Regions from separate parts of the Cryobacterium sp. TMT2-4 genome, predicted to be linked through region 2. Evidence: riboswitches for the same ligand, from Rfam matches in the RefSeq annotation. Region 2 holds a riboswitch; the other holds the start of a gene.
What was found. A riboswitch is a leader RNA that binds a small molecule or an ion and turns the genes downstream of it on or off. The one in region 2 is predicted to bind thiamine pyrophosphate.

Region 1 (4,038 bases), on a different contig from region 2:
CGTTCATCACCCGGGTTGAGATCGTGGGCGGCGAGTTCATCTACGCCGTCAAAGCCGACACCGCACGCGGCGGCTTCCAGCTGTGCCCGGCGGATGCCTGCGCCATCGACCCGATCACGCGCGAGCTGATCATGCCTCCCGGCGCCACCATCGCACCCATAGCCGGTCAGCAACTGTTCAGCCTGCGCGAAGACTTCGACCACTCGATTATCGAGAAATACCTCGAGTTCGCGCGCCGCACCGGGTTGGAAGTCTGCGGCATCGAGTTCATCGAAGCCGAAGATGGCCGAGTGCTCACCTACGACGTGAACACCAATACGAACTACAACGCGGTCGTTGAGGCCGAAGCCCCTCGTTCGGCTCCACGTGCCCTGGCTCGGTACCTCAAAAAGCTCGCAGCCTGAAATACGTGGCGCCAGCCCCAGTACCAGCTCACGAAACGGATAAAACTCTCGTTGGTCCACGGTGGTTAGCCGTGGAGGCCAATACCACCGATGCAGCGTTGGGATGAAGATACCGACATCTTTTGCGACGCCAGCGAGAGGGATCTATTGGCGAAGAATTTCTTCGCCGGAGAAGTACGCAGACTTTTACGACTCAGTCGGGAAGTACTGGTTGCCCTCAACCAGGATGGTCGTATCCGACTTTGCCACCACGACATCATTTCAAACTGCGTGATACATGGCCGACTGAGCGTTGTGTGCGGGCTAACCCGCAACTGCGCCGAGTGTAGGCGGCTTACCTGGCCCAGTTCCCCAACCGGGAACACATCACGGCGCACAACCGGGGACATGAGCATGATCTCGGGCATGCGCCGTAGTGCCCGGTCAGATGTCGCTGGCGATCTCAAACATGGAGATTTGGGGGGTACTGGCCAGCAATGAGCCCAGATCGGTCGCACCCGCACCCGCGCGCCAGTGACGATATGCCGCGTCAGCGTCGGCCGACGCCCACCGCTCCAGCAAGATCATGTGGGCGGGATCATCGCAATCAAGCAACACATCAACACCCAGGCACCCCTCAAATGCACGGGTTCCGACCAAAATGTCTCGCAGCATGGCCTCCGCCCCGAGAACGGCCTCTGGTTTTAGGCGAAGGTCAAGAAGAACTGTCAGGGCCATGAAAACTCCAATTCACATCAGGGTAGAAGGTCGGGCGTAGTGCTTAGAAATTGAGGATCTGGTAGCCCTCGACTACGAGATTACGGATACTGGCGTCGCCGTTGTACTCCCTAAGCAGCGGCCACCCACCGGCCTTGACCGCGTCCCGTGGGATGCCACACAGAATGCGCACGCACCCCGGATGTTGTCGTGCAGGGCAACGGCGAGAGGATTCATCCTATGCTTGGGGTCTGAGATGGCGGCGAGAGATTCAACACCCAAACCGTCACAAACAACCACGACGTCATCGCGGCGTCCGTGAATTCACGAGCAGTCTTAAGGCCGCGATATACGCGTGAGCTGTCGGAGCCGATGGACTCACAAATGACGACAGCGATCTTACAAAGTCGACCAGCCCGGCAGTCTCTGAGTTTAGGACGCAAATTCCCAAGTACCAGGCCGTTGCGTATACTCGTCTCCAGCGACACGGGGTGCCGACTGCATGACGGTCGGCTGAGATGACACCCGTTGAACCTGATCTAGTTCGAACTAGCGAAGGGATGTCACGGAGAATTACGTGCACCGCATTGGTGCCGGATCTGGTCCTTTCGCCATACCCAAGGTGAAGAAAATCATGCGAATAGCAGAACAGATTGTCCTGGTCACCGGCGGTGCACGCGGCCTGGGTAAAAGCATCGTGCACGCTTTCGCGGCGCAGGGCGCCCGGGTGGTCATCAACTATCACAACAGCGCCGCAGCGGCGGAAACCCTGGCTGCCGGCTATGGGCCTGAACATGCTCTTGCCGTACGGGCCGACGTCACCGAACCGGCCCAGGTCGCGGCAATGCTCACGCAGGCTCAGGCACATTTTGGCTCCACCGTGACAACGGTGGTCAATAACGCGTTGGCCGATTTCAGCTTCAACGGCGATGCCCGCTCCGGCGCTGCCGTCATCAGCTGGAACGAGTTCGAGACGCAGTTCTCCGGCAGTGTCCGCGGTGCCCTGAACACGACCCAGCAGGCACTGGCCGGCATGCGCGAGGCCGGGTTCGGCCGCATCATCAACATCGGCACCAACCTTTTCCAAAACCCGGTGGTGCCTTACCACGACTACACTGCCGCCAAGGCCGCCATGCTCTCCCTGACCCGCACCCTTGCCTCGGACCTCGGCCTGCACAACATCGCCGTGAACATGGTCTCCGGCGGGCTGCTGCGCACCACGGATGCCAGCGCGGCCACCCCCGAGGACGTGTTCGACTTCATCGCCGCCTCCACCCCGCTACGCAAGGTGACAACCCCGGCCGAATTTGCGGATGCGGTACTTTTTTTCGCCTCCCCCTGGGCGCGGTCGGTCACCGGGCAGAACCTGATAGTCGACGGCGGCCTGGTGATGAACTAACTAGGGCCGCGCCGGTCATGTCAGCCCCGCGCCAGCTTCACTTCAATGCGTTCCTCATGGGTTGTGGCCACCACGGCGCCGCCTGGCGGCGGCCGCAGTCGCCCATCGAAGAGTTAGGAGACATCAGTTTCTACGAACGGCTCGCCCGAAGCGCCGAACGTGGCCTCTTTGACGCCGTTTTCTTCGCCGACGGGCAAGCCGTCGGCGATGTGAGTACCGGCCCGCGGTGGTTTCTTGAGCCGCTGACGGCGATGGCAGCGATGGCGCGGGCGACGAGCCGGATCGGGCTGGTCAGCACCGTCTCGGCGACCTTTTACACCCCTTTCCACGCTGCGCGCATGCTTGCATCCCTGGATCACATCAGTAAAGGGCGCATCGGCTGGAACGTGGTGACCTCCATGTTTGACGCCGAAGCCCGCAACCATGGAATGGACATGCTGCCCTCCCACGATCAGCGCTATAGCCGGGCGGCCGAGTTCATCGAGGTGGCGCTGAAATTGTGGGATTCGTGGGAGGACGATGCTCTGATCCTGGACCGCGGAGGTCTCTATCTGACCCGGCCCGGGTGCGAGCGATCGGCCACTCCGGTGAACACTTCCGGGTGGATGGCCCGCTGACGGTGCCGCGCCCGCCGCAAGGTCGACCGGTGCTGTTTCAGGCCGGCGCCTCCGTCCCTGGCCGGGAGCTGGCCGCCCGTTATGCCGAAGGTATCTATGCGGTGGCATATGACCTCGCCAGCGGACAGGAGTACTACCAGGATATGAAACGGCGCATTGCCGTAGCCAAACGCGATCCGGATGCGGTGTTGATCATGCCCGGTCTCGTCACTTATGTGGGGTCCACACAGGCGCAGGCGCGGGCGAAGCAAGCGGAGGTCGATGCCCTCCTGCCGACCGAGCAGTCGCTCGCGCAGCTGGGAACGTTCGTGCAACAGGATTGCAGTACCTGGGATTTGGATGCGCCGGTGCCGCCGCTGCCGCCGCTGGCCGGCTTCACTGGGCCGCAGGGTCGGTATGCGACCATCCTACGAATTATCCAGGCTGAGCAGCCCACGGTAAGGCAGTTGCTGGGCCGGCTCGCCGCCGGCGGTGGGCATTGCACCATGGTCGGAACGCCGGAGCAGATCGCCGACCAAATCGAGTTGTGGTTTCGTTCCGGTGCCGCGGACGGCTTCAATGTGATGCCGCCGCTGCTGCCGGAATCATTGGATGAGTTCGTGGACCGGGTGATCCCTGTGTTGCAACGGCGCGGTCTGTTCCGCACCTGCTATACCGCGGATACCTTGCGTGGGCACCTGGGGCTGGAACGCCCCACGGTCGGCGCTGCGGTTTAGGGTCCTCTGGGCGGGAGAGTTTCCTCGTGCAGGGTCGCCAGGAGCGTGCGTTCGTATCCGGCGAACTCTGCCGAGGTGGTCATCGACACCTCGCGCGGCCGGGGCAGGTCAATGGTCAGGTTCAGCCGCACGGATGCCGGCCGCGCGCTGAGGACGACCACCCGGTCGGCGAGGTAAATCGCCTCACGGATGTCGTGGGTGATCAG
Region 2 (4,038 bases):
ATCGTGACCCCGGCGGAGAAGAACGCGAACACCGGCACGGCGAAACCGGCCGAGAGCGGGCGGATGCGGTGCTCGAGGTTCTGCGCCAGGCCCGGGCCGGCGTCGGGTCCGCCGCCACGTCGGCTGCGCAGCACGGGCACGGCGAAGCCGAGCAGCACTCCGGCCACCGTGGCGTGGATGCCGGAGCCGTGCACGAGAACCCAGGTGGCGAGGCCGAGCGGCAGCAGAACGGCGCCCGCGGCCCACCTGGTGGTGCCGAACAGATAGGAGTGCGTATGCGCCAGAAAGGCGAAGAGGCTCAGCGGCACGATGGCGAGCAGCAGCAGAACAGGCTGGAGGTCGCCGGAATAGAAGAAGGCGATGATGGCGATGGCGAGCAGGTCGTCGACCACGGCCAGGGTCAGCAGGAAGATGCGCAGAGCGCTGGGCAGTTTGGAGCCGATCACGGCGAGCACGGCCACGGCGAAGGCGATGTCGGTGGCGGTGGGGATGGCCCAGCCTCGTAACATTTCCGGCCCCGAGCTGAACACGATCGCGGTGAAGATCACAGCCGGAACGATAACGCCGCCGACGGCCGCGGCGACCGGGACGACCGCGCGGCTGAAGGTTCGCAGATCGCCGGCGACGAACTCACGCTTGAGTTCGAGCCCGGCAATGAAGAAGAAGATCGCCAGGAGTCCGTCGGCGGCCCACGCGCCGAGGCTCAGATTGAGGTGCCACGGCTCGTAGCCGATCTGAAAGTCCCGCACCGCATAGTAGAAATCGGACGCCCCGGTGTTGGCCAGGGTCAGCGCGAGAACCGTCGCCACCAGCAGGAGAGCGCCGCCCACGGTCTCTTTGCGCAGGATCGTCGAGACGTGCAGGTACTCGGGATAGCTGCTGCGGCGAAAGACGTTAAGTTTCGGGGTGGGAGGAAGAGGTGATGGTTTCGGCATGGACGAGCCTCAGTCAATCAGGATTTTGTGGCACACGGACATTGCTGTCGACCAGACTTCCCGACACACCACGTCGAGCGTACCGCGTTCGGGCGGTCAACGCCGCCCGCGCCAGCTACACCGCCAGCGTCCCAGCCGCTGGCGGGAGCCCGGCCCTTCCCGCCAACTGCGGGGGATGTGCCAGGGTCCGCGCACGGGTAGCCCGCGTCGCATCCGTCGTCGCCGCAAAATGAAGTGGCGCAGCAACAGAAGCAACAGCCCGGCGAGGATCAGGAGAACGGTGAACGTCATTCGCGCCCGACAGTGATGCGGGGGCGAGGCGAGGACTCCATCCCGCGAGTCTAGGCCGAGGTCTATACTTGAATCGAACACGGGAGTCCGGTCAACCGGGCTGAGAGGAAGCTTCTGAAGCTTCGACCGTCGAACCTGATCTGGATCATGCCAGCGCAGGGAGGCAAATTTTCTCGTTCCCGTGCCCTGGAACCATCTACGGAAAGGGCACGACCAGTGCACGCTACAACAACTCTTCTCACCTCCACCACGTCCCGCCAGCCGCGTAACTTCCGGTGGCGGGTCGTCGACATCGTCATCGCCAGTGTCATCGGCGTGGCCAGCGGGCTCATCTTCGTCGTCTGGAACCAGGCGTACAACCCGCTCAGCGGCCTGCTCACCCCGCTGCTGCCGGGCCTGCAGGCTCTCCTGGGCGGCGGATGGCTGTTCGCCGGCGTACTCGGCGGCCTCATCATCCGCAAACCCGGCGCCGCGCTCTACACCGAGCTGCTGGCGGCGGTCGTGTCGACTCTGGTCGGCGGCACCGCCTGGGGAGCCACCATCCTGGTCTCCGGCCTGGTGCAGGGTCTCGGCGCGGAGCTGGTCTTCGCGCTGTTCTTCTACGCCAACTACCGCCTCGTCGTGGCCCTGCTCGCCGGCGCGGGTGCCGGCCTTGCCCTCGCCGTCAACGACCTGTTGCTCTGGTACCCCGGATCGGCCGTTCCCTTCATCACCATCTACACCGCCTCCTCGATCGTCTCCGGCATTGTCGTGGCCGGACTGCTGTCCTGGCTGGCCATGCGTGGCCTCGCCCGCACCGGGGCACTGTCGCGGTTCGCCGCCGGGCGATCGAACCGCACCCAGGTCTAGGGGGACGGCGATGACACCGGCAGCAGCGGCATCCGTCTCGGGAGCGTCCGTCGTGGCCCGCGGCTGGGGATGGCGGCATGCCGGGCGGCGGGGCTGGGCCGTCAACGGCCTCGACCTGAGAATCGAGCCGGGCGAGCGCGTGCTGCTGCTCGGCGCCTCCGGGGCCGGCAAATCCACTCTGCTGCACGCCCTCGCCGGGGTTCTCGGCGGCGACGAGGAGGGCGAGCAGCGCGGTCAGCTGCTTGTAAACGGCGCCGAGCCGACCGCAGCGCGCGGCCAGGCCGGGCTGCTGCTGCAGGACCCTGACTCCCAGGTGATCCTGGCGCGGGTGGGCGACGACGTCGCCTTCGGCTGCGAGAACCTTGGGGTGCCCCGCGAAGAGATCTGGCGCCGGGTGAGCGACGCCCTGGACATGGTCGGCCTGAACCTGCCGCTCAGCCATCCGACGTCGTCGCTGTCGGGTGGACAGAAGCAGCGCCTCGCCCTCGCTGGGGTGCTGGCGATGCGGCCGGGGCTGCTGCTGCTCGACGAACCCACAGCGAATCTCGACCCTGGAGGCGTGCTGGATGTGCGCGATTCCGTTGCCCGCGTGCTCGAGAACTCCGCGGCGACGTTCATCGTGATCGAACATCGGGTCGCCGTCTGGCAGAACCTTGTGAACCGGGTGATCGTGCTCGACGCGGCCGGGGGAGTGCTGGCCGACGGCCATCCCGACGACGTGCTGACCAGTCAGGGGGAACGGCTCGCGGCCGAGGGTGTCTGGGTGCCCGGGCGGGGCAACGGCCTGACTGCATCGCGGCGCGAGACCAGCTCGGCGTCGGCGCCCGGCTCGGTCCCTCTGCTCCGCACGCCCGGCCTCGCGGTCGCGCGCACGCGCGCCGACGTGCTCGCCCGGGACATCGACCTCACGGTGCACGCCGGCACCGCTCTGGCAGTCACCGGACCGAACGGCGCCGGCAAATCGACCCTGATGCTCACCCTCGCCGGCCTGCTGAAACCGGCCGGGGGAGCGGTTCTCGCGAGCCCGGAGTTCGCCGGCGGGGCCGACGAGGAACCGATCCGCTGGAAGTCCCGCCAGCTGCTCACCCGCATCGGCACCGTGTTCCAGAGCCCGGAGCACCAGTTCGTGGCCGCCACCGTGCGGGCCGAACTCGCCGTAGGGCCGCGCGCCCTCAAACGGCCGGAGGCGAACATCAATGCCCGGGTCGACGAGGTGCTGCAGCGCCTGCGCCTGGACCACCTGGCCGAGGCGAACCCGTTCACCCTCTCCGGCGGAGAGAAACGTCGGCTGTCGGTGGGCACCGTGCTGGCCACCCAGCCACGACTGCTCATGCTCGACGAGCCCACCTTCGGCCAGGACCTGCGCACCTGGCGGGAGATCGTGGCCCTGCTCGACGAACTCCTGCGGGAGGGCACCGCGGTGGTCGCCGTCTCGCACGACACCGACTTCGTGGTCGCCCTGGCTGACCGGGAGTACCATCTGGCCGGGCGGGCCGGCCGCAGCGTCACGCCGCGGGCGGCGGTGTCCCGGTGAGCGTGCTGACGCCTGCCCGGGGAACCCAGGCCATCTTCCGGATCAACCCGGTCGCGAAGCTGGCCGCCGCGCTGCTGCTGGCGGGCGTGCTCATCCTCACCATCGACTGGGTCTCCGCAGTCGTCGCCCTCGCCTGCGAGTTCGTGCTCTTCTTCTGGGCCGGGCTGTCCCTGAAGGCCTTCGCGGTGCGCACCCTGCCGGTCTGGATCGCCGCACCCACCGCCGGCGTCACCACCCTGCTCTACGGGCAGGCGGCCGGGGCGGTCTATTGGTCTTTCGGGCTGGTGAACGTGACCGAGGGATCACTCGAGCTGGCCATCGCCACGACCCTGCGCATCCTCGCCATCGGACTGCCGTCGGTCGTGCTCTTCGTGACCGTCGACCCCACCGACCTGGCCGACGGCCTCGGCCAAGTCGTGAAACTGCCGG

Region 1: linked by a shared signal. The riboswitch ahead of E3O54_RS16025 (3-oxoacyl-ACP reductase) and the one ahead of E3O54_RS03055 (ECF transporter S component) in region 2 are both predicted to bind thiamine pyrophosphate.

What each region holds. Positions count from the first base shown of each region.
Region 1 covers NZ_SOGE01000046.1:63,148-67,185, reverse strand. The annotation lists gene E3O54_RS16040 (RimK family alpha-L-glutamate ligase) at 1-404, shown strand, start outside; gene E3O54_RS16035 (putative quinol monooxygenase) at 828-1,121, opposite strand; gene E3O54_RS17205 (hypothetical protein) at 1,165-1,293, opposite strand; TPP riboswitch at 1,578-1,678, shown strand; gene E3O54_RS16025 (3-oxoacyl-ACP reductase) at 1,735-2,499, shown strand; partial or broken gene E3O54_RS16020 (LLM class flavin-dependent oxidoreductase) at 2,517-3,832, shown strand; gene E3O54_RS16015 (ABC transporter ATP-binding protein) at 3,829-4,038, opposite strand, start outside.
Region 2 covers NZ_SOGE01000012.1:28,704-32,741, forward strand. The annotation lists gene nhaA (Na+/H+ antiporter NhaA) at 1-935, opposite strand, end outside; TPP riboswitch at 1,296-1,405, shown strand; gene E3O54_RS03055 (ECF transporter S component) at 1,443-2,075, shown strand; gene E3O54_RS03060 (ABC transporter ATP-binding protein) at 2,086-3,609, shown strand; gene E3O54_RS03065 (energy-coupling factor transporter transmembrane protein EcfT) at 3,606-4,038, shown strand, end outside.